3 regions of the Siphonobacter sp. SORGH_AS_1065 genome follow, and region 3 is predicted to be linked to each of the others. Evidence: riboswitches for the same ligand, from Rfam matches in the RefSeq annotation. Region 3 holds a riboswitch; each other region holds the start of a gene.
The links. Region 3 has a riboswitch for cobalamin ahead of QE390_RS23510 (TonB-dependent receptor). Riboswitches for the same ligand answer to the same signal wherever they lie in the genome.
Positions count from the first base shown of each region.

Region 1: it holds a riboswitch for cobalamin, as region 3 does, so the genes downstream of both, metE (5-methyltetrahydropteroyltriglutamate--homocysteine S-methyltransferase) here and QE390_RS23510 (TonB-dependent receptor) in region 3, are expected to answer to the same signal.
Region 2: it holds a riboswitch for cobalamin, as region 3 does, so the genes downstream of both, QE390_RS01995 (TonB-dependent siderophore receptor) here and QE390_RS23510 (TonB-dependent receptor) in region 3, are expected to answer to the same signal.

Region 1 is NZ_JAUTAM010000004.1:3,591,842-3,594,112, reverse strand. It holds gene metE (5-methyltetrahydropteroyltriglutamate--homocysteine S-methyltransferase) at 1-1,062, opposite strand, end outside; cobalamin riboswitch at 1,370-1,585, opposite strand; gene pgk (phosphoglycerate kinase) at 1,867-2,271, shown strand, end outside.
Region 2 is NZ_JAUTAM010000004.1:294,439-296,709, reverse strand. It holds gene QE390_RS02005 (four helix bundle protein) at 1-104, shown strand, start outside; gene QE390_RS02000 (gluconate 2-dehydrogenase subunit 3 family protein) at 167-778, shown strand; cobalamin riboswitch at 979-1,263, shown strand; gene QE390_RS01995 (TonB-dependent siderophore receptor) at 1,377-2,271, shown strand, end outside.
Region 3 is NZ_JAUTAM010000008.1:236,718-238,988, forward strand. It holds gene QE390_RS23505 (cytochrome c biogenesis protein CcdA) at 1-110, opposite strand, end outside; cobalamin riboswitch at 204-476, opposite strand; cobalamin riboswitch at 586-848, shown strand; gene QE390_RS23510 (TonB-dependent receptor) at 1,015-2,271, shown strand, end outside.

The DNA of each region.
Region 1 (2,271 bases), on a different contig from region 3:
TTCCGGTGTCAATACCTCTTCGTTTTTCTCTAAATCCAGATCGTAAGGAGCATGCAATAACGAACAGGACGGAGCCACCCAAACACGGGCTTTGCCTAGCTTGGCAATGGCTTCATTCAGCAATTGCAACGACTGGCTGAAATCATTTTTCCAGACATTACGCCCATCCACTACGCCGAGCGAAAGGATTTTAGTGGAAGTAACAAATTCGTGATCCGCCAGAATGGAGGTTAATTGTCCAGGTCCACGCATTAGGTCAATATGCAAAGCAGATACGGGTAATTGCAGGGCCAAAGACTGATTGTCACCTAGTTTTTCGAAGTAAGTCGCCACCAGAAGCTGAACCTGAGGTAATGCTTTCTGAATAGCCTGGTACGCCTGCTGAAAAGCGATTTTTTCATTAGCTGACAAATCGAGCGTCAGGCAAGGTTCGTCAAGCTGTATCCAAGTTGCCCCCCGGTAACTCAGTTCGCGTAATACGTCAATATAAACGGGTAATAACCGATTGAGCAGATCAATTCGGTGGAAACCTTCTTCTTTTTCCTTACCCAATAACAGAAATGAAACCGGCCCCAGAATGACGGGCTTGGTAAGAATACCCATCTGCTTGGCATCTTCGAAGTCGTGAATGACCTTATCGGAATACCGTTTAAACTGCTGATCTTTCAAAAATTCGGGAACGATGTAGTGGTAGTTGGTATCAAACCACTTCGTCATTTCCATCGCCTTTATGTCCAGCTCGGCCTTCTGGATTCCGCGAGCCATGGCGAAGTAAATCTCCAGTTCCCGATTGTTTTTTCCATCAATAACCGCCTGATACCTTTCGGGCACGGCTCCCACCATTAATGCGGTATCCAGCACTTGATCGTAATAGGAAAAGTCATTGGAAGGAATCCATTGCAGACCTGCCTGTAATTGCGTCTGCCAGTTTTGTCGGCGAATTTGCCGACCTGCCCACAGAAGTTCGTCTTTCGAAATCTTTCCTGCCCAAAATTGTTCGCAGGCCCATTTCAGTTCGCGTTTGCTGCCCACGCGGGGGTAGCCCAGGTTGTGAGTAACCATGTGTTTTTGTGTTAAAAAGGGTTTATCAAAACGCCTTCGAAACACCCAACCCGCCAAAAACGGTGAATTGTTACGAATCACTGATTCCGCATTAGTAACGTACGAGTCGTCATCCGTTCACGCGAATGACGGAGTTAATGCCTCTGCTATAAGGGTATAGCTTTCCTGGTCCGACTTCGATGGTTTCAAAATCAGCACAATTCAGGCACAACCGCAAACCTGCCAGTTTCGGGACCGGCAGTGAGCAGAGTTGGGTAATCAGAAATTTGTAAAATCAATGCGTGAATCAGACCCTATGCGTGAAGGTATGACCATTGAGAAGGCTGGCAAGTCTCCTGGCTTGTATCATGCGACTCCCCCCTTCTCATTCCTCAGGGAACAATGGGAAATCTGGGATGCACTTGTTTCGAGGTTCGAAACAGATACTTACAGTAGCACGTCTGCTCGTGATTTTCACACGATTCCTTTTTCATTCCTTTAGCAGCGAAGATCTGCTAATGAAACCAACCATCCGATTGACGGGCGTTACAAAGAACGGAGCAAATATAAAGGATTAAACCCTTTTCCGGTTCTGCCGTTATAATAAAGATGAAGAGGAACAGAGCTTTTCTACTTGGCAAAAGATAAATTAAAGAAGTAAAAATATAACTTATCAAATCTAAATTATCACTTAAAGGTTAAAAAGAAGGGAAGTTTAGGGAAGTTTGGCCGAATGTATAATTTTGTTCCTTTCTCGACCGACTCATCAACACGTATAATAAGAGTTGTCAAATCATTACTCATTTAAACATCTGATTCTTACTGATGAAGACGCTGAACCAGTACAATTTCGCCGGAAAAAAGGCTCTTGTCCGCGTTGATTTCAACGTTCCCCTGAATGACCGTTATGAAATCACCGATGATACCCGTATCAAAGCAACCATTCCGACGATTCAAAAAATTCTTAACGACGGCGGTTCGGTTATCCTGATGTCTCACCTGGGCCGTCCGAAAGATGGACCTACTGAAAAGTATTCGCTTAAGCACTTAGTAAACGCCCTGTCTGTTATCTTCAACCGTCCCGTGAAATTTGCGGATGATGCCATTGGACAGCAGGCCATTGACCTGGCAGCCTCTCTGCAACCCGGTGAAATTCTGTTACTCGAAAACCTTCGTTTCTACAAAGAAGAAGAAAAGGGGGACGTAACTTTCGCCGAAAAATTATCTAAA
Region 2 (2,271 bases), on a different contig from region 3:
GAAAGCTTATGCAGTATCTGAATCAGTCTAAGATAAAAGGAAGTCGATACCAGTCACCTAGTCATCCACCGACTTTAGAAGAAGATTTGGTTAACTATGAGTAACTAGTAGAAGTAGGCGAATATTAACTCAAAACCCTAAACACAAAACCCCAAACGTTAACAAAATGAAACGTCGCGATACACTTAAGTCGATTGCCTTGGGGTCGTTGGGCATGGCTACGGTTCCTTCTACGGATCTGGTAGCGGCTCCGCCCGAAAAACCGTTGGTGGTGCCCGGCGGACGGCAGAAATCGGAAGCCATCCGGGATGCCAAACTCATGGCTGATAAGTTCTTTACACCTCAGGAAATGAAAACCCTCACCGTTTTGTGCGACATTATTCTTCCGGCGGACGAGAAGTCGGGCAGTGCCTCGCAAGCGGGTGTACCGGCTTTCATTGAATTTATGGTGAAAGATCAACCCGTACACCAAATTCCTCTTCGTGGAGGGCTGGCCTGGTTAGATAATGAAAGCCGAAAACGCTTCAGCAAGAAATTTGTGGAGCTTACAAAAGCTCAGCAGATAGAAATCGTGGATGACATTGCCTATCCTGAACAAGCGAAACCTCAGTTCTCTCAAGGCGTTGCGTTCTTTAACAAAATGCGGGACATGACCTTAACCGGTTTTTATACTACCCGCATAGGCTTCAACGATTTGGGTTACGTAGGAAATACTCCCAACAACTGGGAAGGAGTGCCCGAAGAGGTACTGAAGCAATACGGACTGAGTTATGAGTAATGGGGTTTGAGAAGGTTAGCAGTAGTTTGAGAAGTTTGATTTAGTTTGAAAAAGTAAGATAAATGAGAGGTTTTCATCAAACTCCTCACACCTAACTCTAACCTCTTCTAACTAAATTAAATCTCTCAAACGTAGTAGAACGAAAGGTATACTTAATGCTGATTCGGTAAAAGACCGGGTCAGCATTAAGTATTTTTTATACTTTTGCCCACGTTTTAGGTTTCAGCAGAAACTCTGTTGAATGAAAAGGGAACACCGGTGTAAATCCGGGGCTATCCCCGTAGCTGTAAGTTTTAATGAGTTTAGAGTGGTAAGTTTTGAGTTTAGGGTTAAGATTGTAAAGTTGACAGCCTTCATAACTCAAAACACTAAACTCCAAACTCCAAACTCAAACACAACTTCCAAAAGCCACTGTACATACGTATGGGAAGGTGGGGGTTGAGATGAAACGAGCCAGAAGACCTGCCTGAAATGGTATACTTTTCGAGCTTTCGGGTGAAAAGCCGTGAATGAATTTCAACGCACTGGATGGTAACACCCAGCCGGATTTCTATTCACTTTTCTACGAAAGACTCCTTACTTAATCATTAGTGGAGTCATGAACACATTTACCAGAATTACCTTTCTTCTCCTGATTACAACTTTGCAGGTCTGGGCTCAAAAACCGGATACCCAACTGGAAGAAGTAACCATCACCGCCAATCGTACCGGACAAAAATTATCCCAAACGGGTAAAGTAGTTACCGTTCTTACCGATTCAACTTTACAAAAATACGCTACTCAATCGCTTGGGGAGTTATTAACCCGTCAGGCCGGGGTTATGATCGTTGGGGCTCAGGGGCCGCTGGGAACCAATCAGACCGTCTCATTACGCGGAGCCGGTGGAGGGAACACCCTGATTTTACTCGATGGCTTACCCATCTATGATCCCTCTCAGATTAATAACACGTTTGATCTCAATCTGCTTTCGGTTGGGGAATGCGAACGAATTGAGATCATTCGGGGAGCTCAGTCTACCCTGTACGGTTCGGATGCGGTAGCTGGGGTAATTAACATTTTTACTAAAAAAGAAGGGTATCGACCCATCGGAGGCCATGCCACCGTTCAGGCCGGAAGTTATGGTATTTTCCGGGGAACCGTCGGTGTGAATGGAGCTTCAAAAGTAGGTTACTTCAATGCTCAATATACCCGATTGCGTTCCGATGGATTTTCGGCGGCATATGATGCGAAAGGAAATCAGAACTTTGATAACGATGGTTTCTGGCAGGATAACGTTCTCTTAAACGGCGGTATTAATCTTTCTCCCAATCTAATCTGGAAGGTACGGGGCCTGTATTCGGGGTATAAAAATGAAATTGACGCCGGAGCCCTAACCGATGATCCCAGCTATAATTACCGTAACACCTTTAAACTGGCCGGAACAGGGATAGATTATAGTTATGCTTCTGGAAAACTGACGGCAAATTATGCGTTCTCGGCTTTCCAACGTAATT
Region 3 (2,271 bases):
TGGCCTTTTTTTCTTTCACTGGCCAACACGGAAACGGCGGCCATGTGATCGGGTTCAAAGGAATGTTGTATCCCCAACACCAGCGAATCGAGTAATAAAGGATTGATCATTTGTTTCCCTTTTAAATGTATACACGGGAAACAGGACAGAGGTGGAAACACCTCCTAAGCATTTGAAGCCTCCTGCCTTTCTTCCCGAAAGCATGAATGGTATGTTCAACAGGCAGGTCTTCTGGCTCTTTCCACTCCAAACGCCTTCCCCCAGCACGCTGGAGTGGCATTGATGTTTAGAGTTTACTTAGTTGTCCGTTTTTAGTTTGCCGTTTTCAGTTAGTAGTAAACTAATTGAAAACCGTAAACGGCAAACTGTAAACTAAGTAGAAATTACAGCAGCGGGTACTGCTCCGGGATTGCACCGGATTCCCTTTTAAGCTTCTTCTGACGGGCAGAAAAGGCACCAATTGAGCCGCGAAAGTACGATTATTTTTAAGGTTCAGACCTTACCTGGAAAATTTATTATTGAATGTAAATCCATAAACGGCTGAATTATACCCTACTTTTGTCCCCTCATTCAAGTTCTTTACTTCATTTTTCCACGGAAAAAGGTTCTGCTTAACTGCAGATTAATAGGGAATCGTGTGCAAATCACGAACTGTCGTGCAACTGTAAGTTCCGGTAACGTTTTGAGTTTAAGGTTTTGAGTTTAGGGTTCGTTTGTTAACTCTAAACCCAAAACTCAAAACCCAAAACCTACAACTCCTTTACAATAAAGCCACTGTATCGTTACGATATGGGAAGGCGTCTGGGAGGGGACGAGTCAGGAGACCTGCCTTTATTCTTAGCTGATCATGCTTTCACGGGTTAGAGCGTCGTCAAAGGGGAGTTTATGGATGGTAGGCACAGACGTGCATGCACCGTCGCGTCTATACGTAAACTCTACTGACTTCTTCTGTTTCCCTGATTTCTGATTGACTGGAAGGTAAGCCGAGAGCTTTTAACCTTTTTGTTAAAAGTTATGCTCCCCACTTCTACTTCACGATTGAGTAGTAAAATCATTTTATCTACCCTGGCATTTATTCTTAGCGTCTGCCTAAAGGGTTACGCTCAACAAAAAAACGGTTCACTCGAAGGCCGCGTTGAAACCGAAAAACAAGAACCCTTACCCGGCATTTCCATTCGCCTGGAGGCCACTACTTTTGGCGTTACCACGGATGCCGAGGGTAGTTTTCAGCTACTAAACATTCCTACCGGTACTTATACGCTAACCATCAGTGGGGTGGGTTATGAAGCATATCAAACTCAGGTAACGGTGAAAGCCGGCGAACGTCTGCCACTACGTTATCAGCTCAATCAAAAAACGCACGAGCTCTCGTTAGTAACCATTACCAGTCAGCGAAACCGTTCGTTTTCAGCCCTTAACAAAATCGACGTTCCCATTCGTGATTTGCCTTTGTCAGTCAGTTCAGTTACGGTCAAAACCATCGAACAACGCGGCATTGACGATCTGGGCGATGCCATGAAAAATACCACGGGTGTGCGTTCCAATAATACCTACGGTGGTTTTCAACACTTTACCATTCGGGGTTTCAGCAACTTTGTGTTATTGGTGGACGGTGTTCGCGATGAGCGGCATAACATCTCCACCAGTGCACCCAACACCAACCTCGCCAATGTCGAACGGATCGAAGTTTTAAAAGGCCCCGCTTCGGTACTTTTTGGGCACTCGGCTTTAGGGGGTATCATTAACATCGTTCGTAAACAACCCACGGCTGATTTCAGAGCCAATTTTTCGGCCAGCTACGGGAGCTTTAATACCCGCCGCATGCGGGCCGGAGCGGGTGGTTCCATCAACACCCAACTTCGTTACCGCATGGATTTTGGCGTGTCTGATACCGACGGATTTCGGCAGGCGGGTGTGGCTACCAATAATGCGTACGTAGCTTTGGAATATACGCCCACCAGCAAAGATTACTTTTATCTTGCCGTGGGAGCCAACAAGGATGTTTACCGAACCGATTCAGGCATTCCAGTACTGGCAGGCGGGGCTCTGGTACCCGGCATGGATGTCACGACTCGCTATAATGATCCTGCTGATTTTCTAAAACACACACGGACGGATTTCCAGCTTCGTTACGTGCGGGAGTTAACGCCCCACCTGAAACTCTCGAATCAGCTTTCCTATTCGGATGATAACATTGACTATTTCTCAACGGAAGAATTAAGCCTCAATTCCCGACTCGATTCCATTACCCGCTCGTTCCCCTATTACTTC